Linked DNA regions of Asanoa sp. WMMD1127. The protein of the gene in region 1 interacts with the protein of each later gene in a pairwise test. Links are inferred from orthologs where the notes say so. Each region holds a gene or a part of one and is shown on either strand. Other genes may lie near its edges.

Region 1 (14,331 bases):
CCGCCATGGCGTTCCGGCACCCGGCCGCCTTCCTGCTCGGTCTGGAAGGCCTGGCCCTGCACCGCGCGTTCGCCGGCGAGTTCGATGAGTCCTTCGTGGCCGCCCGGCTCGCCGAGACGCGGGCCATCCTCGCCGCCGACGAGCGCGGCGAGCTTGGCGCCGGCGACCACGTCGGCGAGACCGACACGGTCAGCGGCTACCGGGTCTGGGCCCGGACCTACGACGAGCCCGGCAACCCGCTGATCGACGTCGAGCAGCCGATCGTCCACGGCATCCTGCGCGCGCTGCCGACCGGCCGGGCCCTCGACGCCGCCTGTGGCACCGGCCGGCACGCCGCCTTCCTGGCCGCCGCCGGGCACACCGTGGTCGGGGTCGACAGCTCGCCCGACATGCTCGCGCGCGCCCGCGCCGCCGCGCCCCGCGCCGCCTTCGTCGACGGTGACCTGCACGAGCTGCCGCTGCCGGACGCCTCGGTCGACCTGGTCACCTGCGCCCTCGCGCTGACCCACGTGCCCGCGCTCGAGCCGGTGTTCGCCGAGTTCGCCCGCGTCCTGCGGCCCGGCGGCCACCTGGTCACCTCCGACATCCACTGGCAGTCGCTCTATCTAGGCGGCATCGCGTCCACCGTGGACGACGCCGGTGTCGAGGCGCGGCTGCCGGCGAGCCGGTTCCGGCCCAGCGCCTACGTCGCCGCCGCGCTCGCGGCTGGCTTCGCGGTGCGCGGCTGCCACGAGCCGCTCTGGCCGCGCAGCGACGCCGGCGGCGGGCCGTTCGCCCGGAAGTGGGCGGCCGCCGCGGTCGACGCCGCCTACGCGAACACCCCGGCCGCCGTGATCTGGCACTTTCGGCGGTAGACAGTGTCTACGCATGTCTGGTAGACACTGTCTATGGCCAACGAACCGTTGCGTGACCGGCTCGTGCGAGCCGGCATCGAGGTGCTGGAGCAGGACGGGCTGGCCGCGCTGACCCTGCGGGAGATCGCTCGCCGCGCCGGGGTGTCGCACGGGGCGCCGCGGCGCTACTTCCCGACCCATCTCGAGCTGCTGTCGGCGATCGCCCGCACGGGCTACGCGCGGCTCACCGCCGAGGTGGCGGTCGACCCCGACGGCGACCCGCGCGACCAGCTGCTCGCGCTGGGCCGGGCCTACCTGTCCTTCGCCCGCGCCAATCCGGGCATGTTCGGGCTGATGTTTAGGCACGACCTCCTGGCCAGCGGCCATCTCGGCCTCCGTGACACCGCCCTGCCGCTGTTCGCGGTGCTGGTCGACCTGATCGAGCGGGCCGGCACGCGGTCGACCGCACCGGCCGCCGTGGTGGCCGGCGCGCTCTGGGCCAACCTGCACGGCATCGCCCAGCTCTGGAGCTGGGGCAGCCTCCAGCTGGCCGTCGGCGGCGACGACCCGGGCGCGCTGCTGCGGGCGGCCGTGGACGCACACGTCGCATGACCGATCTGTCCTATCGCGACTTGGGCGCCGGCCCGCCCGTCGTCCTCCTGCACGGCGGGGCGAGCAACGCCGGCACGTGGGACCGGCTCGCCGCGGCGCTGCGGCACGCCGGTCACCGCACGATCGCGGTGGACCTGCGCGGCCACGGCGACAGCCCACGGGCCGGCGCGTACCCGCTGGCCGGCTTCCGCGACGACGTCGCCGCGCTGCTCGACAGGCTCGGTCTCGACCGGGTGGCCCTCGTCGGGCACTCGCTGGGCGCCCACACCGCCGTGCTGCTCGCGCAGGCGCGGCCCGCGCGGATCAGCCGGCTCGTGCTGGAGGAGCCACCGGTGCCCGGCCTGACCATCCGCCGCTTCGCCCTGCCGGCGCTGGCCGTGCTGGCGGCCCGGCGGGGCTTCGATCCCCGCGCGGTCGCGTCAGCGGTGCGGCAACTGCGCCGCCCGGACCCCGGATGGTGGGCCCGACTTCCGGCGATCGCCGCGCCCACCTTGCTGATCTCCGGCGGCCCGCGCAGCCATGTCGCCCCGACGCTGCTGGCCGAGATGGCCCGCGCCATCCCGGCGGCCCGGCTGGTCACCATCCCGGTCGGGCACCGTGTGCACAGCCGCGCGCCCGAACGCTTCCACGCCACCGTCCTGCCGTTCCTGACCCGAGGGAGAACCCCGTGCTGATCGCCGTCCTGCTGTTCGACCGGTTCACCGCGCTCGACGCCGTCGGCCCGTACGACGTGCTCAGTCATCTGCCCGGCGCCGAGGTCGTGTTCGTCGCCGAGCGGCCCGGCCCGGTGACCAACGAGGTCGGCTCGCTGCGTCTCGTGGCGGACGCGGCGCTGGCCGACGTGTCGACGGCCGACGTGGTGGTCGTGCCCGGCGGCCCGGGCCAGAACGCGCACATGGTCGACGGGCCGGTCCAGCGGTGGCTGCGGGCCGTGGACCCGCACACCACCTGGACGACCTCGGTCTGCAGCGGCTCTCTCCTGCTCGCCGCGGCCGGCCTGTTGACCGGCCGCTCCGCGACGAGCCACTGGCTGGTCCGCGACCAACTGGCCGACCACGGCGCGCTGCCGGTCGGGGATCGGGTCGTGTTCGACGGCAAGTACGTCACCGCGGCCGGGGTCTCCGCCGGCCTGGACATGGCATTCGCGCTGGCCGGCCGGATCGCGGGCGACGCGGTGGCGCAGGCGATCCAGCTCGCGCACGAGTACGACCCACGCCCGCCCTACCGCTCCGGCAACCCCGACACGGCGCCGCGGGCGATCGCGGACGCGGTGCTCGCCCGCCGTTCGGCCATCGTGTCCTAAGGGGCCGGCGGGCGCGCCAACTACGATCCATTGATGATCAAGCGGGCGGTGCCGACCCAGCGGGCCACACCGGCGAGCACGTCGGCGTTCGCGCGCAGGTGTGCCCGGATCACCGGGTCGCGCGCCTTCGACGTCGTGATCGTCGCCGTGATCGGGGCCAACGCGGTGGTGCTGGGCATCGAGACCTACCCGCACCTCGGCCACGCCCGGCCGCTGCTGCACGGGCTCGAGTGGGCGTTCCGGGCCGTCTTCGTGCTGGAGATCGCCATCCGGATCGGCGCGTACGGCCGCCGGCCGCAGGACTTCTTCCGGCACGGCTGGAACGTCTTCGACTTCGTGGTCATCGCGGCCGCCTTCATCCCGCCACTGCGCGGCGACTCGACCGTCCTGCGGATCGTGCGCATCGCCCGCGTACTCCGGCTCGTGCGGTTCTCGCCCGGCCTTCGCACCATCGTCACCGCCCTGCTGCGCAGCCTGCCCGGCGTGGGCGGTTTCCTGGCGCTGGCGCTGGTCACCCTCTACGTCTACGGCATGGCCGGCTGGCTGATCTTCGGCGAGCGCTTCCCGGACCAGTACGGCACGATCGGCCGCGCCGTGCTGACCCTGTTCGTGCTGCTCTCGCAGGAGACCCTGCCGGACCTGATCCAACAGGGCCTGGAGGTCTCGCCGTGGACCCTCGTCTACTACGTCAGCTACGTGCTGATCACCGCGAACCTGCTGCTCAACATCCTGATCGCGGTCATCGTCAACTCCATGGAGGAGGCCCGGCGGCTGGAGATCAGCGAGGGCCTGGCCGACCGGGACGGCGACGGCGTGCCCGACGAGGTCGACCGGATTGCGATCACCCAGCGGATCGACGACCTGCGGTCGGCGCTGGCGGAGCTCGAACGGGAGCTGCGGATCGACCGGGGCGCCGAGGACGATCAGTCGCGGCGCGCCCGGTCCGGATAGGACGCCCGCGCGAAGAGCTTGTCGAGCTGCGCCCGCTCGTCGTCGGTCAGCGTGAACACCTCGTCCAGCAGCGCCCGCTCCGGCCGGGCCCGCAGCGCCTCGCGCAGCAGCGCGAGCGTGGCCCGGCGCTGGGCGGCACGGCGGGGCAGGTGCCGGTGCACGGTGGTGGCCACCTGGTCGAACGTCTCCTGTTCGCGCTCGTCGCCGAGCATGGGCGGATAACTGCCCTCGGCCCGCCAGCGCTCGAGCAGCTCACGGCGGCGGTCGTCGGTCCGGTCCCGGAAGTGCGCCCGCAGCTGCTCCCGGGCCACGCCCAACAGAACCGTGACCGCACTGTCGTACGCGTCGCCGAGGTGCACGTCGCCCACGTGGTCGGCCATCGGCGCCCACAGGACGTACGCCGTGAACGCGAACCCGGGTGCCCGGATGCCCGCGTCGACCGAGGCGACCGGGATGCCGTTGCCGTCGCAGAGCAGCAGCTCGCGATCCACCGCCGCCGACCACTCGACGACCTTGAGCCGCGCGTCGTCGACGGGCAGCGGATAGACGGCGGTGTGCCGGATCGAGGTGCCAGGGTCGACCGGCACGCCGTCGTAGACGACGGTGACCTCCGGGTACGCGGTCAGGTAGGGCGCCAACTCGGCGGTCAGCCGGCGGTGGTGGGCCCGCAGCGGCAGGCGGTCGAGCCGGGGCGACTGCTTGCCCCACGCCTCGACCACCGTCCCGGTCGCGGCCCGGGTCGGCTCGCTGTCGCCGATCAGGAAGTCGTTGCGAGCGCCGGCGTGCGCGTAGACCTCCGTCCGGGACCGCCCGCCCACGCCGTCGGCCACGGTGGTCCACCGGATGTGGTCGCCGAGCGCGTACGCCCGGAGCCGCCCTTGCCCGTTGCTGCCGTGCAGGGTCCGCTGCTTGAGCAGGGTGCCGGCGGTCCACTTCTTCCACGAGCCGCCGATCCGGTCGAACGCGGCGGCCAGCGCCTCGGGCGCCATGCCGGTGCCGTCGTCGCGCACGGTCACCCGCTCGACGGCCCCGAGCGGCGACCGGTGGAGGACCACCTCGACGAGGTTCGCGTCGGCGTCGAGCGCGTTCCAGACCAGCTCCTTGACCGCGCCGAGCGGGTCACCCTCGCGCGCCAGCCGCTGCACATGGTCCTCGGCCGCCTCCAGGTGGACCCGGCGCAAGGGTCAGACCCGGGCGTGCAGCGGGCTGGCCATCCGCATCAGCCAGAACGCGGAGGGCACCCGGATCGCGTCGTCGACGACCTCGCCGGAGACGTCGGCGAAGGACTCGCGGGCCAGCGCCTCGAAGGCGGCCGGCTCGCGGACGTGCTCGCCGCGGTCGTTGTCGCTCATCCACTTCGAGACGCGGCCCTGCCCGGGCGCGTAGCAGGTGTCGACCGCGATGACCGTGCCGCCCGGCGCCAGGGCCTGCGACGCGACCCGCAGCAGCGACCGCGAGTCGTCGTCGGAGAGGTGGTGCAGCAGGCCGAGCAGCAGCACGGCGTCGGCGGGCGGCAGGACGCCCAGGTGCTGCTCACCGAAGATCTCGGTGGAGAACGTCGCCCGCGGGGAGCCGTAGCGGGCCCGCGCGTGGGCGACGTAGCGCTCCGACGTGTCGAACCCGAAGTAGGTCACCTTCGGGAGCCGGTCGAAGTAGTACGCCGGCCCGCAGCCGACGTCGATCACCGTGTCGCCGTCGTGCAGGTCGAGCTCGTCCAGGCAGCGGTAGCGGAGGCGGTCGGAGCCGAGCGCCTTCTGCAGGGCGACGTACATGGTGACGTTGCCGAGCAGGTTCTTCAGCGGGGCCAGCACGGGGGACTACCTCTCTGCGACGGGACCGGGGCGGTGGGCGCGCAGCATCAGCGAGACGCCGGGCCAGGACTTCACCGGAAGATAGCGCTCGGCTGCGACCACCGCGCGCAGGCCCAGGTTGACGGGCGCGGCGATGTCGTCGAGGTCGCTGCCGGTGGAGCTGCGCCGGCGCCACGCGGCGACCGGCTTGAGCAGCACGTTCCAGCTCCACAGCTCGTCGACGACCAGCCCCGCCTTCTCGACCACGGCCCGCAGCCCGGCCCGGTCGTAGCGCCGCACGTGACCGACCGCCACGTCGTGCGCCGACCAGAGCCTCATGTCGGCGGGTACGGCGATCAGCACCGTGCCACCCGGCCGCAGGACCCGCAGGATCTCCGCCGTGGCCTCGTGGTCCTCGTCGATGTGCTCGAGCACGTCGAACGCCGTCACCAGATCGAGCGACCCGCTGCGCACCGGCAGCGTGCGGGCGTCGGCGCGCATCACCGACAGGCCTCGCTCCAGCGCCACCTCCGCGCCCTCGGTGCTGTATTCGAGCGCCACCGGCCGCCACCCGTGCGCCCGCAGCACCCGGGTGTTGCCGCCACCGGCCGCGCCGATGTCGAGCGCGGCGCCGGGCGGGCCGCCGAGCCGGCGCAGCGATCGGGCCAGCAGCGCGCGGCGCTCGGCGTACCACCAGTGGCGGTCTTCGAGCGCGGCGAGCTTGCGGATCTCGGTCGCTTCCACGGCACACACCTTATTACGCTGCCCGGCATGCCACCGGCGCACGGATTCACCTACGAGGAACGGGCCGACGGGTCAGTCGTGATCCTCCACCACGGCCGCCCGGCCACCACGCTGCGTGGCGGTCGGGCGGCGGAGTTCCTGGCCGAGGTCGACGCCGACCCGCAGGGCGTGATGGCCCGGTGGACCGGCAACTACCGGCGCGGCAACGAGCGCATGGGCAAGAACCACCCGCGCAACCGTTAGCGCGCTCAGAGCGGGATGTTGCCGTGCGCTCCCCGGGCGGCCGGGGCCGCGGCCAGTGCCTCGGCGATCCGGCGCCGGGTCTCGCCCGGCTCGATCACGTCGTCGACCACGCCGATCTCCAGGGCCCGCTGCACGCCGCCGGCCTCCTTGATCTGCTGCTCGATCAGCAACGTCCGCAGCGCCTCGCGCTCCTCGTGCGGCGCGGCGGCCAGCTTCTTGCGGTGCAGCACGTTGACGGCCGCCGAGGCGCCCATCACCGCGATCTCGGCGGCGGGCCAGGCGAACACCGCGGTGGCGCCGAGCGATCGGGAGTTCATCGCGATGTACGCGCCGCCGTACGCCTTGCGGGTCACGAGCGTCACCCGGGGCACGACCGCCTCGGCGAAGGCGTGCAGGAGCTTGGCGCCGCGGCGCACCACGCCGTCCCACTCCTGGCCGAGGCCGGGCAGGTAGCCGGGCACGTCGACCAGGACGACCAGCGGCACGCCCAGCGCGTCACACATCCGGACGAACCGGGCCGCCTTCTCGGCGCTGGCCGCGTCCAGGCAGCCGCCGAGGCGCAGCGGGTTGTTGGCGATCACGCCGACCGTGCGGCCGCCGAACCGGCCAAGGGTGGTGACGATGTTCGGGGCCCACTTGGCGTGCAGCTCCACGCCGGGCTCGTCGAGCAGGGCCTTGACCACGGGCCGCACGTCGTACGCCCGGTTGGTCTCGGCCGGCATGGTGCTCGTCAGGTCGTGGTCGGGGTCGTCGGTGGCCACGTCGACCGGCGAGATCCGCCCCTGCCGGCCCAGCAGCGAGGCGAGCTTGCGGGCCTCGGCCAGCGCGGACCCGTCGTCCTTGGTGGTCACGTGCACGACGCCGGAGCGCCGGCCGTGCGGCTCGGGGCCGCCGAGACGCTCCATGTCGACCTGCTCGCCGGTGACGCTGCGGACCACCTCGGGACCGGTCACGAAGATCCGGCCCGCGCCGCTCATCACCACGATGTCGGTCAGCGCCGGCCCGTACGCCGCGCCACCGGCCGCCGGCCCGAGCACCACGGAGATCTGCGGCACCCGGCCGGACGCCCGCACCATGGCCGCGAAGACCTGGCCGACCGCGTCCAGCGCCACGACACCCTCGGCCAGCCGGGCGCCGCCCGAGTGCCAGAGCCCGAGCACCGGCACCCGCTCGCGGACAGCGGCGTCGATCGCGTCGACGACGTGCCGGCAGCCCTCGGTGCCCATCGCGCCGCCCATCCGGGTGGCGTCCGTCGCGTACGCGACCACCGGCGTGCCGTCGATCTCGCCGCGCGCGGCGAGCACCCCCGAGTCGTCGCGGGGCGCGACCAGGCGCAGGGTGCCGGCGTCGAACAGGGCCCGCAGCCGCACCTCCGGATCCCGGTAGTCGACGGCCGCCTGTTGTTCGTCGAGCGCCATGCTCCTGGTCATCGCAGTTACCCCCCGTGTTGTGCGAAGCCCGGTGTCACGCGCGGGTGAACACCAGGGCCACGTTGTGCCCGCCGAAGCCGAACGAGTTGTTGATCACCGCCGGCACGTCCATCGGCCGCGCCTTGAGCGCGGCGACGTCCATGTCGAGCTTGTCGTCGGGGTCGTCGAGGTTGATCGTCGGCGGCACCACGCTGTCGCGGATCGCCAGGATCGAGGCGATCGACTCCAGCGCGCCGGCGGCGCCGAGCAGGTGGCCGGTCATCGACTTGGTGGCCGTGAGCACGGGGTGGTCGCCGAGCGAGGCGTGCAGCGCGGCGATCTCGGCCACGTCACCGACCGGGGTGGAGGTGGCGTGGGCGTTGACGTGCACGATGTCGGTCTTGGCGACACCGGCGTCGGCGATCGCCTTGGCGATGGCCCGGATGGCGCCGTGGCCCTCGGGATGCGGCTGCACGATGTCGTAGCCGTCCGAGGTCAGGCCGGCGCCGGCCAGCCGGGCGTAGACGTGGGCGCCGCGCGCGGCGGCGTGGTCGGCGCGCTCCAGCACGAGCACGCCGCAGCCCTCGCCGAGCACGAAGCCGTCGCGGCCCTTGTCCCAGGGCCGGGACGCCTTCTCCGGATCGTCGTTGCGGGTCGACATGGCCCGCATCGAGGCGAAGCCGGCGATCGGCAGGGGGTGGATGACCGCCTCGGTGCCCCCGGCCACGACCACGTCGGCCCGGCCGGCGCGGATCATGTCGAGGCCGAGCGCGATCGCCTCGGCGCCCGTCGCGCAGGCGCTGGCCACCGAGTGGACGCCCGCGCGGGCCTTGAGCTCGAGCCCGACCCAGGCGGCCGGACCGTTGGGCATCAGCATCGGCACGGTGTGGGGGGAGACCCGCCGCGGGCCGGACGCCTCGAGGATGTCGTCCTGGGCCAGCAGCGTGGTCGCGCCACCGATGCCCGAGCCGATGCTGACCGCGAGCCGCTCGGGGTCGAGCCCCGAGTCGGCCAGCCCCGCGTCGGCCCAGGCCTCGCCCGCGGCGATCAGCGCGATCGCCTCGGACCGGTCGAGCCGGCGGAGCTTGACCCGGTCGATCTTCTCGGACGGTTCGACCGCGAGCTGGGCGGCGATCCGGACAGGCAGTTGACCGGCCCACTCCTGGGTGAGGGGACTCACCCCGGAGCGGCCGGCCAGCATGGCGTCCCAGGTCGACGCGACGTCCCCGCCGAGCGGGGTCGTCGCTCCGAGCCCGGTGACGACGACGTCGGTGCGACTCATGTCAGGCGTTCGACTCGATGTAGGTCACGGCGTCGCCGACGGTCTTGAGGTTCTGCACCTCGTTGTCGGGGATCTTGACGCCGAACTTCTCCTCGGCCGCCACGACGACCTCGACCATGGAGAGCGAGTCGACGTCGAGGTCGTCCGTGAAGGACTTCTCCTCGGCCACGTCGTCGGGGTTGACCCCGGCGACCTCTTCCAGGATCTCGGCCAGGCCCGACGTGATCTCGTCACGGGTCATTTCTGTGTTGTCCTTCCGGTTCGTTGATGTTGTCGATGAGCGTGCGTTACGGGCAGCGAACAACCTGCCCGGCGTACGTTAGGCCGCCGCCGAAGCCGAACAGCAGGACGGGTGCGCCCGAGGGCACCTCGCGCCGTTCGATCAGCTTCGACAGGGCCAGCGGCACGCTCGCGGCCGACGTGTTGCCGGACTCGACGATGTCCTTGGCGACGACCGCCTGCGGCATGCCGAGCCGCTTGGCGATGCCGTCGATGATGCGGGCGTTGGCCTGGTGCGGCACGAAGGCCGCGATCTCCTCGGGCGCGACGCCGGCCCGCTCGCAGGCCTGGAGGGCCAACGGGGCCAGCGCGGTGGTGGCCCAGCGGAAGACCTGCTGACCCTCCTGCGCGATGTAGGGGCGCCAGCCCTCGATGCGGACGGCGTCGGACTTCTCCGGCACCGAGCCCCAGATGACCGGGCCCACGCCGGCGGGCTCGTCGTCGGCGGCCGCGGTGACCACCGCCGCCCCGGCGCCGTCGCCGAAGATGATGCAGGTCGAGCGGTCGGTCCAGTCGGTGAAGTCGGAGAGCTTCTCGGCGCCGATGACGATCGCGTTGCGGGCGGCCCCGGCGCGGATGGCGTGGTCGACGGTGCCCAGGGCGTATGAGAAGCCGGAGCACGCGGTGTTGAGGTCGTAGGCGCCCGGCGCGTTGATGCCCAGCTTGGCGGCGACCCGGCAGGCCACGTTGGGGCTGCGGTCGACGGAGCTGCAGGTGGCCACGACGACAAGGTCGATGTCGGCCGCGGTGAGGCCGGCGTTGGCCAGGGCCTTCTCGGCCGCGAACCCGGCCATGTCGGCGACGGTCTCGCTGTCGGCGATCCGCCGCGTCACGATGCCGACGCGGTCGCGGATCCACTCGTCGTTGGTGTCGACGATCTGGGCCAGGTCGTCGTTGGTCAGCACCCGCGACGGCTGGTAATGGCCGAAGGCAAGGATGCGAGAGCCTGTCATGCGGGATGTCCTCCGATGCGCGCGAGCGGCTGGCCCGGTGCGACCGGGTCGTCGTGGTGGGCGAGCCATTCGGTCAGCAGGCCGTCGCCGTGGGCGGCGACGTCGACCGGGCCCTGCCGGGTGGAGACGTGCCCGATGATCTGACCAGTCCGTACGGTATCGCCTTCGACCAGCCCCTCGGCGGGGACGAACAGGCCGGCGGTGCCGGCGACCACGACGCGGAACGCCGGGCTGGGCTCGTGACTGGGCGCGGTGCCGTGCCGGGCCACGAGATCGCGGGCCTTGGGCAGGTCGTCGGGCGTGTTGAGGGTCACGATCTCGATGCCGTTGGCCTTGAGCTCGCGCTTGACCAGACCGGCCAGCGTGCCGGCGGGCGGCAGCTCGATCACGGCGGTCACGCCCAGGTCGGCGATGGAGCGCATGCACAGGTCCCAGCGGACCGGCGCGGTGACCTGGCGGACCAGCCGCGTCAGCAGCTCGCGGCCGTGGGCCACGGCGGCGCCGTCGAGGTTGGACAGCAGGATCCGGGTCGGGTCGGCGGGGATGATGCCGGCCGCGACGGCCGCCAGCGCCTGTTCGGCGGGGGCCATGAACGGGGTGTGGAAGGCGCCGGCGACCTGCAGCGCGATGACCCGCGCCTTGGCCGGCGGCTCGGCGCCGAGCTTGGCCAGCGCGTCGACCGCGCCGGCGGCCACGACCTGGCCCGCGCCGTTGCGGTTCGCGGGGTGCAGGCCGTGGGCCTCGATCGCGGCGAGCACCTCGTCGGCCTCGCCGCCGAGGACGGCGGACATGCCGGTGGGCTCGAGCGCGCAGGCGGCCGCCATCTCGCGACCGCGGACGCCGGCCAGCGTCACGGCCGTCTCGGGGGTCAGCGCCCCGGCGATGGCCGCGGCGCCGAGCTCGCCGACGCTGTGCCCGGCGACCACCGAGACGTCGTGCAGGGGCAGCCGCTCGGCGGCGAGCAGCGCCGCCGCGACGAGCAGGGGTTGGGTGCGCGCCGTGTCCTTGATCTCGTCGGCCCCGGCCTGCGTGCCGAGGTGCACGAGATCGACTCCGGAGAGTGCCGACCACCAGCGGAGGCGGGCTTCGGCTCCGGGGAGTTCGAGCCACGGAGCGAGGAATCCGGGCTTTTGCGAGCCCTGGCCAGGCGAGAGTACGGCGAGCACGTTTACGACTCTGCGGGATACTCGTGGGTTGTGTGGTTGCCGGCAGGCACCAAACCACACTATTGGTTTTGTATGTTTTCTACAATGAGTGGCGGCGATCACGTACGGTATAGCCGGATATAACCCAAACGAGCGTTCAGGCTTCTCCGGCCGGTGCCGAGCCGCGTGGATCAAGGCGGCCGACGGTCAGCGCGATCCGCAGCGCGAACAGGTCTCGCGGCGACAGCGGCGAGAACCCGGTGACGTCGCCGATCCGCCGCAGGCGGTAACGGACCGTGTTGGGGTGCACGAACAGCGCCCGGGCGGCGCTCTCCAGCACGCCGCCGGCCGCGAAGAACGCGTCCAGCGTCTCGATCAGCTCCCCGCCGGCCCGCACCAGCGCGCCGTAGACGTCGCGGCGCAGCGCCCGGCGGGCCGCGGCGTCACCCGCAAGGGCCCTCTCCGGCAGCAGCGCCGCCGCCGCGACCGGCCGGGGCGCGTCCGGCCAGGCGGGTGCGGCCCGGAAGCCGGCCAGGGCCGCCCGGGCCGACTCGGTCGCCTCGTCGAGGCTGGCCACCGCCGGACCGACCACCACCGGCCCGGTGCCGAAGCCGTCGAGCAGTTTCTCGGTCGCGTTGAGCGGGTCCGCGGCGCCGCCGAGCACCACGACGAGCCGGTCGCCGTGCACCCCGCTGATCACCTCGACGCCGATCCGCCGCGCCTGCCGGTAGACCGTGTGGAGCACCGGCGCCACCTCGCCGCCGGGGGAGCGGCCGACCGCCACCGCGACCGGCGGGGCGTCGGCCCAGCCGAGGGCGGCCGCGCGGCTGGCCAGCGTGTCGGTCGAGTCACCGCGGAGCAGCGCGTCGACGAGCAGCGCCTGCAACCGGGCGTCCCAGGAGCCGCGGGACTCGGCGGCCCGCGCGTACACCCGGGCCGCCGAGAAGGCGATCTCGCGGGAGAAGCGCAGCACCTCTTCGCGCAGGTCGCGCTCCTCGCCGGGCGCGGCCAGGTGGGCGGCGCGCTCCTCGACGACGTCGATGGTCACCTGGATCAGCGCGACCGTCTGCTGCAGGCTGATGCTGCGGGCCAGCGCCCGGGGCGCCGCCGCGAACACCTCGTCGGAGACCTCGCGGGGCCGGCTCTGCGGGCCCTGGCGCATGAACTCGACCAGCGAGCGCACGCCGGCCTGGGCCACCAGCATCACCCAGGCGCGCTGGTCGGCCGGCAGTTGGCGGAACCACACCAGGCTCTCGTCCATCCGCGCGACGCTGGCCGTGGCGAGGGCGCCCGCCGACCGCTCGATCCGGCGCAACGTCGCCGCGAGACCGTCGGCTGCCTGGTCGTCCACGGGATACACCATAGGCTGGGCGGGATGCACCGCTCGCTCGCGCGCCCGTCGGCCGCCCTGCCCCTGGTCGCGCTGGCCGCCTTCGGCGCGCTGCTGGGCCTGGTCGTCGCCGACTGGGCGCCGATGATGCGGTGGGACGCGTCGGTGAGCGCGTCCCTGCGTGGCTTCGGCGCCGTCCGTCCGGAGCTGATCGACTGGCTGCGCACGCTGACCGGGCTCGCCGCCACCATTCCGTACGTGGCCGTCGGCGTGGCCGCGACCCTGCACTTCTGGATCCGCCGCGACCGCACGGCGGCGGTGTTCTGTGCCCTGGTGACGGCCACCGTGCCGATCCTGTGGAGCCTTTTCCACTGGGCGCTGCACAACCCGCGCCCGGTCGACGGCTTCGTGTCGGTGTCCAGCTCCGGTTTCCCCAGCGGCCACACGAGCAACGCGGCCGCGTTCGCCCTGGCCCTGGTGCTGTTGGTCTGGCCCCGCGCCGGCGCCGCCGCCCGCCTCGCCACCTGCCTCGCGGCGCTCGCGTTCGCCCTGTTCATCGGCTGGACCCGGGTCGCCCTGCTGGCCCACTGGCCGACCGACGTGCTCGGCGGCTACCTGCTGGCCGCGGCCGTGGTGCCGCTGGCCGCCCGGGCCGCGACGTCAGGCCGCGTCGGCGTGCAGCGCCAGAACGCCCGCGTCGACCGGTAGGGCCGCGTGCACCCGCCACCGCGCTCCGCCCGCCGGGCCCGCGTCCAGGCGGCCACGCAGCAGGGCGGCGCGCTCGCGCATGCCGATCAGGCCGGCGCCGGCGCCGAGGTGGTCGAGCGGGCCGGGCGGGGCGATCGGATTGTGCACGGTGAGGCGCACCTCGTCGGCGCCGTAGTCGACCGTGACCGTCGCCGAGCCCGTGCCGTGCTTGAGCGCGTTGGTCAACGACTCCTGCACGATCCGGTAGCCGGCCAGCTCGACACCCACCGGCAACGCCCGCGGCTCACCGATGGTCGTCAGCTCGACCGTGAGCCCCGCCGCCCGCGCGCCGGTGACGAGCCGCTCCACCTCGCCCAGCCCCGGCGTCACCGGGTCGTCCCCGGCCTCGCCGTCCGGGCCGCGCAGCACGTCGATCATCTGGCGCATCTCGGCCAGCCCCTGCACGCTGTTCTCCCGGATCACCCGCAGCGACTCCTCGACCTGGGCCTTCGACAGGTTCGGCACGCTCAGCGCCGCGGTCGCGTGGATCGCCACCACGCTCAGGTGGTTGGCGACCATGTCGTGCAGCTCGCGGGCCATCCGGGTGCGCTCGGCGGCGACGGCCTGCCGCCGGTCGAGCTCCGCGACACGCGCGGTCTGGTCGGCCCGGGAGCGGTCCAGGGCGGCCTGGTCGCGGTACTGGCGGACGCTCAGCCCGGTCAGGATCGGCAGGACCAGCACGAGCACGGCCGGGATGCCCAGCGCCAGCC
Region 2 (14,344 bases), 5.4 Mb from region 1 along the record:
CCTGCTCGAGCGCGGAGCGCAGCGCGCTGTCGGCCTCGAGCCGCTCGGCCAGACCGTGGAAGAAGTTGTCGCGGGCCGGGTCGGTCCAGATGTCGCACTGCTTGGCGACCTCGAGCATCTGGTGGCGGGAGCTGACGTGCCCCTGAGCGGCGGCCTCGCGGAGCGTCACCTGGAGCTGCTCGACCGCGTGCGGGAACGCGTTGAGGCGGGCCGCGATGTTGCCGACCGCTTCGGCGCCCTCGGTGGGCATGAGGTCGAACGCGCCGCGCAGCCCGTGCAGTGCGCTGGAGATCACATTGATCTCGCTGGTCACCTCGCCGGCGTCGTAGCGCGCCAGCTCGAGGCCCAGCCGCTCCTGCATGGCCTCTTTGGCGACCCGCTCGGACTCGCCTACGGGCTCGATCGCCGACAGCTCGGTCAGCGTGCGCCGGGTCAGGTCGGCGCCGGCCGCGAAGCCGTCAGGTGACAGGTCTTCGAACTTGTCGTCGAAGCCCTTGATGCCGACGAAGGTGGCACCGGCCGGGTTGAGCGGCGCCCACTCGTCGACGTAGCGGTTGGCGAGGTCATCGATTCGTCCCACGCGGTCGAATCTACGGCACCGGTCAGACGATTTTCGGCCCGCGGCGCGGGGTCTAGGGCAGCGTCGAGGGCCCCGTCCGAAAAGCGCGCGATTCTTGTCGTACCCATGAGGCAGAGTGTCACGAGTGACGACCGCAACCAGTCCTGACAAGGCCGACCCGCGCGGCTGGCTTCCGGGCTTCGTGCTCCTCGGTGTGATCTGGGGTTCGAGCTTCGTGTTCATCAAGGTCGGGGTGGCCGAGCTGCACCCGCTCTACGTGACGCTCGGCCGGGTCCTCGCCGGTCTGCTGACCCTGCTCGTGGTGCTCCTCGTGACCCGCGATCGGCTCCCTCGCGACCTGCGTCTCTGGGGCCACCTCGTGGTCACCGGCGTGGTGGGCACGGCACTGCCCTTCACCCTCTTCGGCTACGGGGAGGAGCGCGTCTCGTCATCCCTCGCCGGCATCTGGAACGCCACGACGGCCCTGCTCGTGCTGCCCCTCGCGGTCTACCTGTTCCGCACCGAGCGGATGACCACCCACCGGGCGACCGGCCTGCTCATCGGCTTCGTCGGCGTGCTGGTGGTGCTCGGCGTCTGGGAGGGCCTCGGCGGCGCCCAGTTCACCGGCCAGCTGATGTGCATCGGCGCGGCGGCCTGCTACGCGGTGGCGATCCCCTACACGAAGCGGTTCATCAGTGACCGCCAGGAGTCCGGGATCGCGCTGGCGGCGGGCCAGCTCGTCACGGCGACGCTGTCGTTGGCGATCATCGCGCCGTTGGCCGTCGGCGCGCCGACGCCGATCGCCGACCTGTCCGTCAAGGCGATCGCCAGCATCCTGACGCTCGGTGCGATCGGCACCGGCCTCGCCTTCGTGCTCAACATGCGCAACATCAAGCTGGCCGGCGCGACCACGGCGTCGATGGTCACCTACCTGATCCCGGTGTTCGCGGTCATCCTCGGCGTGCTGGCGCTCGACGAGCACATCACCTGGCACCAGCCGGTCGGCGCGCTGATCGTGCTGGTCGGCGTCGCGGTCGCCCAGGGCCTGGTCGCCCGCCGCAAGCGACCGACACCGACCCCGGCGTCCCCGGAAGCCGAGCTGGCCGTCGAACGCGCCTAGGGCCTATCCGGCGGCGTGCCCGGCGGCCCAGTCGACGAGCTGGTCGGCCTTCCAGGTGTTGACCACCCGGTCGGCCGGCACGCCGCACAGGGCCGCCCGCTCGCAGCCGAAGCGCTGCCAGTCGAGCTGACCCGGGGCGTGCGCGTCGGTGCTGATCGTGAACACGCAGCCCGCCTCGAGCGCCTGGCGCATCAGGCGCTTGGGCGGATCCTGGCGTTCGGGGCGTGAGTTGATCTCGACGGCCTTGCCGTGCTCGGCGCACGCCGCGAAGACGGCCGCCGCGTCGAAGTCCGACGGTGGCCGCAGCCGCTTGCGGTGGCCGCGGTCGCCGGGCCCTTCGGCGCCGGCCGGCCGGTTGGCGACCATCCGCCCGGTGCAGTGACCGAGCACGTCCATGTGCGGGTTCTCGATCGCCCGCAGCATTCGGCGGGTCATCCGCGCGCTCTCGTCGCGCAGCGCGCTGTGCACCGACGCCACCACCACGTCGAGCCGGGAGAGCAGCTCGTCGGTCTGGTCGAGCGAGCCGTCGGCGAGGATGTCGACCTCGATGCCGGTGAGGATCCGGAAGCCCTCCGGCAGCGCCTCGTTGACCGCGGCCACGTAGTCGAGCTGTCGCTTGAGCCGGTCCGCGGTCAGACCGCGGGCCACCTTGAGGGTCGGGGAGTGGTCGGTCAGCACGATGTACTCGTGGCCCAGCTCCACCGCCGCCAGCGCCATCTCCTCGATCGGCGAACCGCCGTCGGACCAGTCGGAGTGGGTGTGGCAGTCGCCCCGCAACGCCGACCGCAAGGCCGTGGCCGCGTCGTCGAGGTCGACCCCCTCGGTGGCGAGCAGCCGGCGCAGGTAGACCGGCTCCTCGCCGGCCAGCGACTCGGCGACGCACCGGGCCGTCACGTCGCCGACGCCGGACAGCTCGGTCAGCGTGCCGGCCGCGGCCCGCTGCGCGACCTCGGCGGCGGGCAGCCCGCTGAGCGTCTTGGCCGCCGAGCGGAAGGCCCGGACGCGGTAGGTCGCCTCGTTGGCCCGTTCCAGCAGGAACGCGATGCGCCGGAGATCGGCGACGGGATCACGCGCGGTCGTCACGCACCGAACCTATCGGTCCGAAAGCTCGGCGACCTACCGTGGGAACCATGCGGACGATCGACTGGGCCGACGGAGCCGTCGAGATCATCGACCAGACCCTGCTGCCCGGCCGGCTCGAGGTCCGCCGGATCACCACCGTCGAGGAGCTGGTCGCGGCCATCCGCGAGCTGGCGGTCCGCGGCGCTCCGGCGCTGGGCGTGGCCGGCGCCTACGGGGTGGCGCTGGCGGCCAAGCAGCACGGCGGCGATGCCGAGCGACTCGACGCGGCCGTACGCCTGGTGACCACCGCCCGGCCCACGGCCGTCAACCTGGCCCGCGGCGCCGCCCGCGCGGCGAGCCGGCTGCCCGGCGGTTTCGACGCCGTGCTGGCCGAGGCCGACGCGCTGCGCGACGAGGAGATCGCGGCCTCCGCCGCCATGGCCGCCCGCGGTGCCGACCTGTTGACGGAGCTGTGCGGCAACTCGCCCCGCGTGCTCACCCACTGCAACACCGGCGCCCTCGCGGCGGTGGTCGGCGGCACCGCGCTGGGCGTCGTCGCCGAGCTCCAACGTCGCGACACCCTCGGTCCGGTGATCGCCAGCGAGACGCGGCCCCTACTGCAGGGCGCCCGGCTCACGGCATGGGAGCTGGGCCGGCTGGGCGTCGACTTCCGCGTCGCGGTCGACAGTGCCGGACCGTTCCTGATGGCCCGCGGCGAGGTCGACGTGGTGGTGCTCGGCGCCGACCGGATCTGCGCCAACGGCGACACCGTCAACAAGGTCGGCACCTACTCCCACGCGCTCGGCGCCCGCCGGGCCGGCATCCCGTTCGTGGTGGTGGCGCCCGAGTCGACGGTCGACCTGGACACGGCGACCGGCGCCGACGTCGAGATCGAGGACCGCGCGGGCGCGGAGGTGGTCACCGGCGTGCCGGCGGTCAACCCGGCCTTCGACGTGACGCCGCACGACCTGGTGACCGCGATCGTCACAGATCGTCGAGTAATCCGTCTGGACCTTGGGGAGCGGGTCGCACCACGTTGACCGTCGCCCTGTCGGGGGCCACGGCCCGCACCCACCCGCCGGCGCGGCCGAGCCGCAGCAGCGCGTCGGGTCGGGCGGGGATGTCCAGCGGGGCGGCCAGCGGCGGGGGCCAGCCGGCGCGCATCGCGTGCCCGGGCGCGAGCCACGGCAGCAATGCCGCGATCGGGTCGGGCGCATCGAGCGCGGCGCGCGCTTCGCTCAGCGCCGCGATGATGCCGTCGAGAGCCGGCCCGACCGCGGGCGCGTTGCCGCCGCACATCGCGGCGATCAGCTCCGGCCTGGTCGCGGCGACGCGGGTGCCGTCGCGGAACGAACCAGCGGCCAGGGCGCTCGCCAGCGGGTCCGTCGCCGCCGCGGCGAGGGCGGTGGCCAACAGATGGGGTACGTGGCTCACGGTCGCCACGGCCCGGTCGTGCTCCTCGGCCGTGGCGGGCACCACCCGCGCGCCGAGACTGATCACCAGCTCGGCGAGGTCGAGCCAGTCGGTGAGCGACGTGCTGCCCGGCTCGAAGCAGAGCACCCAGGCGCAGTCCCGGAACAGCTCCTCGTCGGCCGCCGCGAAACCGGAGCTCTCCTTGCCGGCCATCGGGTGGCCGCCCACGAACCCGGCCAGCCGCTGGTGGCGGCCCTGCAGCCGTTGTTCGACCAGCATCCGCACCGGCGTCTTGACCGAGGTGACGTCGCTGACCAGCCCGCTGTAACCGGCCGCCGCGATCTCGTCGAGCACCCGCGGCAACGCCGGCAGCGGCACCGCGACCAGCACGAGCCCAGCCCCGCCGACGGCGTCCCGGATCGTGCCGGTGACCTGCCAGCGGCCGGACCGCGGCGCGCGGGCGGCGGCGGTGCGCGCGGTGGCCCGGGTGGCCGGGTCGGCGTCGTAGCCGAGCACCTGGTGCCCCCGGGCGGCCAGCGCCCGCAGGGCCGAACCGCCGATGAGCCCCAACCCGATCACCGCGATGTCCACGCGAGCGACTCTCGCACACCGTGGACCATCTGGGCGTACGGTCTCGGCACGCCGACGCCGTTCGCGTTTCGCGCGGCGGATCGGGCGGATCGTCCATATACGGTGTTTCAGTGAAATTTCGGGGCAAGTTTGCCGGTCTCATCGCGTTCGTCGCCGCCACCGCGACGCTGCTGTCGCCGGGTTCGCCGGCCCTCGCGGCCGTTGTCAAGGTCACGCCCGACCCGCTGCCGACGTTCAACGGCACGGTGCTGGCGACGGCGTACGCCGGTGACACGCTCTATGTCGGTGGCGACTTCACCAGCGTGACGTCCGGCGGCCGCACCTACACGCGGAACCGGTTGGCCGCGGTCAACGCCCGCACCGGCGCGCTGCTCGGTTGGGCGCCGTCCGCCAACAGCACGGTCCGGGCGATCGCGGTGTCGGGCCGGTCCGTCTTCGTCGGCGGCGCCTTCACGGCGATCGGCACGGCCGGCCGCGACTCCCTGGCGCGCCTCGACGCCAGCACGGGCGCGGTGCACAACTCGTTCAAGCAGTCGATGACCGGGATGCCGTACTCGCTCGCGGTGGCCAACGGGCGGCTCTACGCCGGCGGGTCGATGACCCACCTCAACGGGCAGGCCATCCACCGGCTGGCCGCGTTCGACCCCGACAGCGGAGCGGTGGCCGGCTGGCGGCCGCGCGCCGACGACACGGTCGAGTCGGTCGTCGCGGTGGGCAGGCGGATCTACGTCGGCGGCCAGTTCGACGGGATCAACGGCGCCGGCGGCACCCGGCACCTGGCCGCGCTCACCACCGGCGGCGCGGTGGACACCGGCTTCACCTCGCGGGCCAGCGACGCGGTGCACGCGGTGGCGGTCGGCGCGTCCGGCGTCTACGCGGCGATGGGCGGGCCGGGCGGGCGGCTCGGCGCCTTCACCACCTCGGGCGCCGGTCGGTGGACGCTGACCATGGACGGCGACGCGCAGGCTGTCACGGTGCTGGACCGGGTGGTCTACATCGGCGGCCACTTCGACAACGTGTGCAAGTCGGCCCGGACCGGCGACCACGGCTCCTGCATCGACGGCAACACCCGCCGGATCAAGCTCGCGGCGGCCAACGAGGCCGGCGGCGCGCTGCTGCCCTGGGCCGCGGACGGCAACGGGTCGAGCGGCGTGCACACGATGGCGGCGAGCACCCGGCTCCACAAGATCGTCGCGGGCGGGGCGTTCACCACGATCCGCGGTGCGGCCCGGGCCCGGCTCGCACAGTTCGGCTGACCGCCGGCCGGCGCTGGGTACGCTGAACCACACGGATCGGAGAGGGGGTCACCGGTGACGCAACAGGCAGGCGCTCCGCGTACCCCACCGTCGGGTCTGTTCCCTTCGGCGCGGACCCGACCGACCTATCGCGAGCCGCATCCGGTGCGCGGCGCCGCCGTCGCGGCCGGCGCCGGGGCGGGGGCGGTCTGGCTGCTGGCGTTCGGCGTGGTCGACTCGACCGTTCGTGGCTACGCCTACTGGACGCTGCTGGCCGGGGGCATCGCCTGGCTGGTGGCGCTCCTGCTGGCGAAGGTCGGTGACCGGGGTGTGGCGGTCGGGATCGCGGCCGCCACCGCCATCGGTTGGAGCATCGCCGCCGTCGTCGTGGGGGTCACCTGGGTGACCCGCGGCGACTGGCCGCTGTGGTGACCCGGCGTGGTCGCGCGACCACCTCTGGTTGACCGAAAACCGCACTGTGTACGGGATTCGCTGCGCAGCGCGACCGCCCTTGACTAACCGCTCGAGCATCGGAGACGCTGCCGCCATGGCTTGGAAAGTGCAGCGGCTGGACCCTGAGCGCAGCCGCCGCCGGATGCAGCTGCTGGCCGAACTCGCTGGTGCGAAGTCGGTCCGCGAGCGCACCCAACCGCGACGGGTTCAGGGCGACCGGCTGCGGGAACTGATCGCGACCCGCCGCCGGCTGGCCAGCTGACCCGTCCCTCCTTCGGGGCGTTGGGCGGGCCGGCATGGGCCCGACCGACTACCGTCACGTCGTAACGCGCTGTTCGTGCGGGGTCTTTGGGGGGCAATCGCCGTGTCGTACTTCGCCGCAGCCGCGGTGCGCGGCTCAACCGGCTGGTCCGCCGCCGAGGTCAACCTCCACGGCGTAGCGGATATCGAAGAGGTGGCCGACCGCCTCCGCGACGTCGACCTCGAGGCCGACATCTCGCTGTTGTTCGTCGAGTCCGACGACACCTACCTGGTCGTCATGCGCCTGGACGAGGGCGAGGACCTGCGGGTCTTCGGCTCCGACAGCGCATTCGCCGAGGAGTCCCGGCTGGGCGCCCTGCTCGTCGGCGACATCAAGGCGCCGGCCATCGAGATCGACGAGGTGGTCGAGCAGAGCGCCGACCCGGACAAGCCGGCCGCCGATCCCGACGCCGACCCGGTCGGTGACGCCGACCTGCTCGCCGACCTCGGGGTGCCGGCCCGCCGGCTGCTGGAGCTCTGCGCACACGAGGGTCTGCTCCCGGCGGACGTCACCGCCGAGGTGTGCCAGACCATCGGCTGCGGCGACGAGGTCGAGGAGCTGCGGGAGGCGTGACGGCGCCACGGCGCGACCGCCACGAGGAATGGATGCGGCGGGCGCTGGCGGTCGCGGCCGACGCGGCGGCCACCGACGCCGCCGATGTCCCGGTCGGCGCGGTGCTGCTCGATGCGGCCGGCAACGAGATCGCGGTGGGGCACAACGAGCGGGAGCTGACCGGCGACCCGACGGCGCACGCCGAGATCGTCGCGATGCGGCGGGCGGCGGCGGCCCTGGGCACCTGGCGGCTGGAGGGTTGCACGCTGGTCGTCACGCTGGAGCCGTGCACCATGTGCGCGGGCGCGCTGGTGCTGGCCCGGGTGTCCACTGTGGTGTTCGGCGCCTGGGAACCGAAGACGGGCGCGGTCGGCTCGCTCTGGGACGTGGTCCGGGACCGGCGGTTGACACACCGGCCCGAGGTCTACGGCGGGGTGCTCGCGACCGAGGCGGCCGACCTGTTACGACGCTTCTTCCGCGCCCACTAGCGCGGCCGGCTTGAGCAGGCTCGCGGCGACCTCGCGGGCCGCTTCCGTCCAGGCGGTCGGGCGCATGGTGCCGGGGTCGAGGCGCACGATCGTGCGGTGGCCCTCGGCGTGCGTGGTCGCGCCGTCGGCTGACGTGATCGTGAATCCGTAGACGCCGCTGCTGCGGCCGAACGAGTCGAGCCAGAAGTGGATCGCGACGTCGCCCGTGCCGCGGATCGGCGCCCGGTAGTTGATGGTGAACTCGACGACCGCGTGGAACGAGTCGGGCAGCGTCGGGCGGCCGTCGGCGAAGGAGAAGCCGCGCTGTTCCCAGTAGGCCGTCAGCGCGCGCTCCAGCAGCAGGGCGTAGCGGGCGTTGTGCACGATGCCCATCGCGTCGAGGTCGTCGTAGTGGATGCGGATCCGCTCGGTGTGGCCGTACGCAAGAACGGTTGTCATCTCTCAGGCCTCCGGCAGCAGGTCAGGATCGGTGGCAAGGGTGCGCAGGCGGTCGCGGGCGGCGCGGCGCGCGTAGTGGTAGGTGGGCTCGGGCGACTTGATGCGGGACAGCAGCACCGCGCTCAACGCGAAGGACTCGAGCTCGTAGGCCAGCTGGTGCGGGTTGGTCTCGTCGACGAGCTCGCCGGCCGCCACGGCCTCGCGCGCCAGACCCTCGACGAAGTCGGTCCAGATCGCGAAGTGCTCGGTCAGCCGGTCGCGAACGGTGCCGGGGCGGACGCTGAACTCGAACTGGACCTTGGCGAAGAAGCAGCCGCCGGGCAGATGACGGTCCTCGTAGAAGCGGATGCGGTGGTCGTGCAGCGACCAGAGCCGGCGGATGCCGCGCGGCGCCTTGAGGGCGGGGCGCACGACGTGCTCGACGAACTGCTCGCGAGCCTGCTCGACGGTGGCGAGCTGGAGGTCTTCCTTGGACCGCCAGTGCGCGAACAGGCCGGACTTGCTGACGCCCAGGTCGGTCGCGAGCTGGCCGAGGGACAGCCCGTCGAGGCCGTCCTCGGTGGCCCGGGCGACCGCGCGATCCAGCACGGCCGCCCGGGTGCGGTCGCCGCGAGCGATTCGGCCGTCGATCGTCACCCGGTCACCATACCGAGAAAACGACCGACCGGTCGTACGTTTATCTGTGGTTCAGGTCACGCGATCGCGGTGTCCAGCGCGATCTCGACCATCTGGCCGAAGGTCTGCTCGCGCTCCTGCGACGTGGTCTTCTCGCCGCGCTTGATGTGGTCCGAGACGGTGAGCACGGTGAGCGCGCGGGCCCGGAACCGGGCGGCGATCGTGTAGAGCGCCGCCGACTCCATCTCCACGGCCAGCACGCCGTAGTCGGCGAGGGCGTCGTAGAGGTCGGGGCGGTCGGTGTAGAAGGCGTCGGCGGCCAGGATCGGGCCGACCCGCATCGGGATGCCGCGCCGCTCGGCCGTGTCGACGGCCGTGCGCAGCAGCCCGAAGTCGGCAACGGGGGCGTAGTCGATAAGGCCGTCGAACCGGGCGCGGTTCATGTTGGAGTCGGTCGAGGCGCCGCTGGCCGCGATCACGTCCCGGAGCTGGAGCTCGTCGGCCAGGGCGCCGCAGGAGCCGACCCGGATCAGCGTCTTGACGCCGTAGTCGTTGATCAGCTCGTGGGCGTAGATCGACGCGGACGGCATGCCCATGCCCGACCCCTGCACCGAGACGTCGACCCCTTGCCAGCGGCCGGTGAACCCGTACATCCCGCGCACCTCGCTGTAGCACTTGGCGTCGTCGAGGTAGGTCTCCGCGATCCACTTCGCCCGGAGCGGGTCGCCGGGCATGAGGACGCGTTCCGCGATGTCGCCGGGCTCCGCCCCGATGTGAATACTCATGCGGGCGATACTGCCAGGTCTGACCAGGGGTTCCGGCCCGGGGCGGTGCCCCCGCGACCGGTGGTACGAGGGTCGGGTAACCTTCTCGGCGGTGGTGTGTCCGAGTGGCCTAAGGAGCACGCCTCGAAAGCGTGTGAGGGTTTACGCCCTCCGCGGGTTCAAATCCCGCCGCCACCGCTCTTCCTAGAAACGCCTGGCAGAGAGCCAGGCGTTTTCTTTTGCCCCCGTTGTGGTCTCCGTCGCACGATGATGCGCGGCTAGACAACAGTGTGTGGCACACACTATCGTGTGATGCATGCCCAGCGATGAGATCCTGCGGACCCACCTCCAGGAGTTGCGGCGGGGGACGGTCGTCGTGGCGAGCCTGGTCGCGCTGCGCCGGCCCGACTACGGCTACGCGTTGCTGCAACGGCTCACCGGTCACGGCTTCCCGGTGGACGCCAACACGCTTTATCCCCTGCTCCGGCGGCTCGAGGAGCAGGGGCTGCTGACCAGCGAGTGGAACACCGAGGAGAGCCGACCGCGCAAGTTCTACCGGACCAGCGAGGCAGGCGAGGAGATCCTCCATCGCCTGCTCGACGACCTGGCCGCTGTGCAGACCTCCATGACCGGCCTGATCGAAGGAGTGGACCGATGAGTTCCCTGACCGACCGCTACCTGGCCGCGACCCTCGGCGCGGTGCCGGCCGCGCGGCGCGCGGAGATCGACACCGAGCTGCGCGGCTCGATCGAAGACATGATCGAGGGGCGCGTGGCCGCGGGCGGGGACGCCGCCGTCGCCGAGCGCGAGGTGCTGACCGAGCTCGGCGACCCCGCCGCGCTGGCGGCCCGCTACGCCGACCGCCGGCTGCAGCTCATCGGGCCGGCCTACTACCTGATCTGGGAACGGCTGCTGAAGCTGTTGCTCTCCTTCGTGCCGGCGTTGGTCGGCGTGGTGGTCGGCCTCGCGACAGCCGCCGACGGCGACAACGCCGGCGCCGCGCTGGGTCAGGGCATCTCCGCCGCCATCCAGGTCGTCGTGCACATCGGGTTCTGGCTGACGCTCGTCTTCGCGGTGCTCGAGCGCACCAACGCGCGCCTGGACCTGCCGAAGTGGACGGTCGACCAGCTGCCGGAGAAGCGGCCGGAGCGGCAGATCGGGCTCGCCGACTTCATCGCGTCCGTAACGATGCTGGCGCTGTTCATCGCGTACCTGTTGCTGCAGCAGTTCCGGTCCTTCGTCGACGACGGCGACGGCGGCAACCTGCCGATCCTCGATCCGGCGCTGTGGAGCTTCTGGCTTCCGTTCCTGATCGCGGTGCTGGTCGCCACCATCGGTGTCGAGGTCGGCAAATACCGGGCCGGCCGGTGGACCTGGCCGCTGGTCGGCGTCAACGCGGCGCTGGACCTGCTGTTCGCCGCGCCGGTGGTCGGGCTGCTGCTGACCGACCGGCTGCTCAACCCGGACCTGGTCGCCCGGTTCGCGTGGCTCGGTCGCGGCGACAACCTCGACACCGTCGCGACGATCGCCGTCGTCGGCACGGTGCTGATCGTGCTCTGGGACATCGTCGACAGCGTCGTCAAGGCGCGCCGCGACTGATCAATGCGCGCCGGGTCCGGCAACGGGCCCGGCGCCGTCGCGCGGTCAGGACAGCGGCGCGGACAGCTCGATCATGTTGCCCCAGGGATCGCCGATCAGCGCGAGCCGGCTGTTGATCTCCTTGAGGTCGAACGGGCGGCCGAAGATGGTGACGCCGCGACGGTCGAGTTCGGCGAGGGCGTCGTCGATGTCGTCGACGCGGAGGCAGAAGTGGTGGTAGCCCGGTCGTTCCAGGCTGTCGATCACGTTGGTGTAATAGGTGCCCGGATCGGGATTGCCGCCACCGAAGATTTCCACGTGAAAGCTGTCGTCAGCTGGCGGCGCGAGATAGGCGAGTTGCAGGCCGGCCCACGGCCATTCGGCCACGACACGGAAGTCGAGCTTCTCCGTGTACCAGCGCTTGCCCTCGGCGTAGTCGGGAACCCGCACCGCGACGTGATGGCCGCGGGCGGAGGCGAATGGGCTGGACGGATTCTGCTCGGGCGCTGCCATGGCTCTCCCCTCAACAGTTGCCGACGCCGTAGGTGAACAGCCGCTGGACGTCGGCGGTGTAGCCCACCACGGTCTTCCGCACGGTCTGGCCGTCGTGCATGAAGAGATAGGCCCGGTCGCCGTTGGTGACCAGCAGCCCGTCGAACTGGTAGCTGCCCGCGGGCGCGGTCATCGTGGTCGCCTCGGGATAGGCCGCCCGCGTGTCGGCGACCGACGTGCCGACGCCGACACCCTCGGGCGTGGTGAGCGGCGGGTTGGCCCAGAGCATGACCAGCTGCCCGTCGGCGAAGACGGGATGGGCCGCGCTGACGCCGGTGAGGACCGGGCCGCAGGCGTTGACAGGTCTGGTCATCGCGCCGCCCTGCCTGAGCTCGGTGTCGGTCTGGCCGAGCCGCGCGTCGCGTACGCCGTCGAAGTCGACCATGTCGGATCGGGTCGCGCTCGACGTCGTGCTGGCGTAGGCCGGCGAACCACCTTGTTGCGTCGCATATCCGGCGAGCAGTGCGAAGAGGGCGAGCGCAACGACGACCAGGGGGATGAACCGTGGCTTCATGTGACCTCCCAAGCACACAACGTAGCCGTTATCCACAGGTTTATCCACAGCGTGTGGATAGAACGTGTGTACGAGCGACGCCGCGCTGAGCTGGGGTTATGCGCGCTGGTCAGTCAGCCGGGGCGCTTGGAAGTCGCGGTTGTCGACAACCAGCTGGGCCCGCTCCCGTGGCTGCACGTCCGTGAGATACCGGCGCTCGCCGGGGATGTACTTAGTGCGGTACCGCCGCTCCGCCTCCGCGGCCCCGGCCATCCACGCTTGGTCGCGGTCGATGCCCCGGCGCAGCACCTCGTCGAACGGGATGTCGACGAAAATCCGCAGATCCCAATGCGGGTCGAGCTCGGGCCGCTGCAGGAAGCAGCCGTCGGCGACCAGGACGGCGTCGTCCCTCGCGGTGCGCGGAGGCTCGTCGAGCGCGGTGAGCGCGGCGAAGTCCATCAGCGCCGGGCGATAACGCCGGCTGCCGCCCGGCCCGAGCGGCGCCAGCAGCTCATCGCGGATGCCTTCGTTGTCCCAGGAGTCGAGGTAGTAGCTCTCCGGGGAGTCCTTGGCGAACCGCGTCCGGCGCACGACCGCGCGCTTGAAGTGGTCGATGCTGACCCTGATCACCTCGCGCGTGGTGCGGGCCCGCAGCGCCTCGCCGAGCTCGTCGGCCAGCGTCGACTTGCCCGCCGCCGAGCAGCCGTCGACCGCCACCCGCACGGGATGGGGCCGCTCGACCTCCAGCACCGCGTCCGCCAACGCCGCCAACACGTCCGCCCGCCGACCCACGGCCACCCCCGGAGACGAAGGCGGGGCCGGCTCGCAACGGAACCGGCCCCACAGAGAAAGTCGCGGAAAGCGCGCGGAGGATACGAGATTCGAACTCGTGAGGGTGTGAACCCAACACGCTTTCCAAGCGTGCGCCCTAGGCCTCTAGGCGAATCCTCCGTCGCACAGGATACAGGTCCGCCCGAGGGGATCCAGGCCACCCCAAACCCGGCGACCGGTCGGTACGGGTAGGCTAGGGACACCCCTCGTGCGGCGTACAACCTGTGAACCTCCCCAGGGCCGGAAGGCAGCAAGGATAAGCGGGCTCTGACGGGTGCACGAGGGGCCTTTCGCTGTCTAGGCCCGCTGAGCCGTCAGGCCCACTCGGTCTGCGCGGCGTACCAGCCGAGTTGCATGCGGGTACGCACGCCGGCCAGCTCCATCATCCGTTGCACCCGGCGCTGGACCGTGCGCATCGACATGCCGAGCTGCGAGGCGATGGCGCGGTCGGTCAGGCCGGCGAGCAGCAGCGCCAGCACCTGGCGGTCGAGCGGGAACAGCGCGCCGTCGGTGGACTGCTCCTCCAGCGCGCCGTCCGGGCCCAGGGTGAGCGGCAGCGCGCGATGCCAGACCGCGTCGAAGAGGGCCTGCAGCGCGTCGAGGAGGCCGCTGCGGTGCACCACGATCGCGGTCGGCTGGTTGCTCTCGTCGGCCATCGGGAGCACGCCGATCGCCCGGTCAGCGATCACCAGCTTGATGGGTACGTGCTCCGCGACGCGTACCTCCTCGCCCGCGGCCAGGGCCGCCGCAGCGTCGGCGGCGCCGCCCTCTTGCTCGAGCACGGTCCGTTCGATGACGACGCGGTAGCGCACTCCCCGGCCGAGGCCCTCGATCTCGGCCGCGTTGTCGGCGCGGCTGACCGCCAGCGTGGTCGCGGTGACCAGGGCCTGCACCTCGTCGGTGGCCGTGGCTTGGAGCTGCGCGAAGCGGCGGGTGATCACGTCGACCCCGGTGACCACCTCGACCAGGTCGCCGGCGGCGCGGTCAGCCGCCGTCGCCCGGTAGCGGGCCGCCAGGTTCGCCAGCTCCAGCTCGGCGCGGCGCAGCTGGTCGCGGCGCTGGGTGACCAGCGGGCCGAGGGCGAAGGTCGGCGAGCTGGCGATGTAGCGGCCGCCGGAGCGGGCGGCCAGACCCAGGCCGTGCAGGCTGGTCAGGGCGGCGCCGGTCGCGGGCACGGTGGCGTCGAGCGCCGCGGCGAGCTCCTCCGTGGTGGCGGCGGGCCGGGCGACCAGCTCGCGGTAGGTCGCCTCTTCGATGGGCCGCAAGCCGAGCGCGGCGAGCGGCGAGGTGTCGGTCACT

The links.
Region 2: the proteins of O7635_RS36380 (region 1) and O7635_RS10810 interact in binary tests that used the Escherichia coli proteins (3 or more experiments, as listed by UniProt). The link is inferred for Asanoa sp. WMMD1127 from one-to-one orthologs.

Annotation. Positions count from the first base shown.
Region 1 is NZ_JARUBP010000001.1:7,612,709-7,627,039, reverse strand. What follows is about bases 7,789-10,701. They hold O7635_RS36380 (acyl carrier protein), read right to left. Parts: upstream 9,409-10,701; coding sequence 9,169-9,408; downstream 7,789-9,168. Other genes in these bases: O7635_RS36370 (acyltransferase domain-containing protein), read right to left, coding at 10,396-10,701; O7635_RS36375 (beta-ketoacyl-ACP synthase III), read right to left, coding at 9,455-10,399; fabF (beta-ketoacyl-ACP synthase II), read right to left, coding at 7,941-9,167; O7635_RS36390 (carboxyl transferase domain-containing protein), read right to left, coding at 7,789-7,906. Outside these bases: O7635_RS36435 (class I SAM-dependent methyltransferase), read left to right, coding at 6-854; O7635_RS36430 (TetR/AcrR family transcriptional regulator), read left to right, coding at 888-1,445; O7635_RS36425 (alpha/beta hydrolase), read left to right, coding at 1,442-2,119; O7635_RS36420 (DJ-1/PfpI family protein), read left to right, coding at 2,113-2,748; O7635_RS36415 (ion transporter), read left to right, coding at 2,782-3,699; O7635_RS36410 (ATP-binding protein), read right to left, coding at 3,672-4,880; O7635_RS36405 (class I SAM-dependent methyltransferase), read right to left, coding at 4,884-5,510; O7635_RS36400 (class I SAM-dependent methyltransferase), read right to left, coding at 5,517-6,233; O7635_RS36395 (hypothetical protein), read left to right, coding at 6,261-6,476; more of O7635_RS36390, read right to left, coding at 6,482-7,788; more of O7635_RS36370, read right to left, coding at 10,702-11,565; O7635_RS36365 (helix-turn-helix domain-containing protein), read right to left, coding at 11,702-12,895; O7635_RS36360 (phosphatase PAP2 family protein), read left to right, coding at 12,920-13,582; O7635_RS36355 (histidine kinase), read right to left, coding at 13,535-14,331. UniProt on the Escherichia coli protein: Carrier of the growing fatty acid chain in fatty acid biosynthesis.
Region 2 is NZ_JARUBP010000001.1:2,236,552-2,250,895, forward strand. What follows is about bases 6,481-9,406. They hold O7635_RS10810 (thioesterase family protein), read right to left. Parts: upstream 8,213-9,406; coding sequence 7,748-8,212; downstream 6,481-7,747. Other genes in these bases: O7635_RS10795 (hypothetical protein), read left to right, coding at 6,528-6,695; O7635_RS10800 (tRNA adenosine deaminase-associated protein), read left to right, coding at 6,798-7,307; tadA (tRNA adenosine(34) deaminase TadA), read left to right, coding at 7,271-7,774; O7635_RS10815 (TetR/AcrR family transcriptional regulator), read right to left, coding at 8,216-8,848; deoD (purine-nucleoside phosphorylase), read right to left, coding at 8,905-9,406. Also shown: O7635_RS10760 (DUF885 domain-containing protein), read right to left, coding at 1-580; O7635_RS10765 (DMT family transporter), read left to right, coding at 705-1,679; O7635_RS10770 (PHP domain-containing protein), read right to left, coding at 1,683-2,762; mtnA (S-methyl-5-thioribose-1-phosphate isomerase), read left to right, coding at 2,810-3,781; O7635_RS10780 (prephenate dehydrogenase/arogenate dehydrogenase family protein), read right to left, coding at 3,726-4,745; O7635_RS10785 (hypothetical protein), read left to right, coding at 4,856-6,001; O7635_RS10790 (hypothetical protein), read left to right, coding at 6,056-6,412; more of deoD, read right to left, coding at 9,407-9,612; O7635_RS10830 (PadR family transcriptional regulator), read left to right, coding at 9,908-10,249; O7635_RS10835 (permease prefix domain 1-containing protein), read left to right, coding at 10,246-11,190; O7635_RS10840 (VOC family protein), read right to left, coding at 11,236-11,682; O7635_RS10845 (hypothetical protein), read right to left, coding at 11,693-12,235; O7635_RS10850 (uridylate kinase), read right to left, coding at 12,332-13,012; O7635_RS10865 (helix-turn-helix transcriptional regulator), read right to left, coding at 13,360-14,343.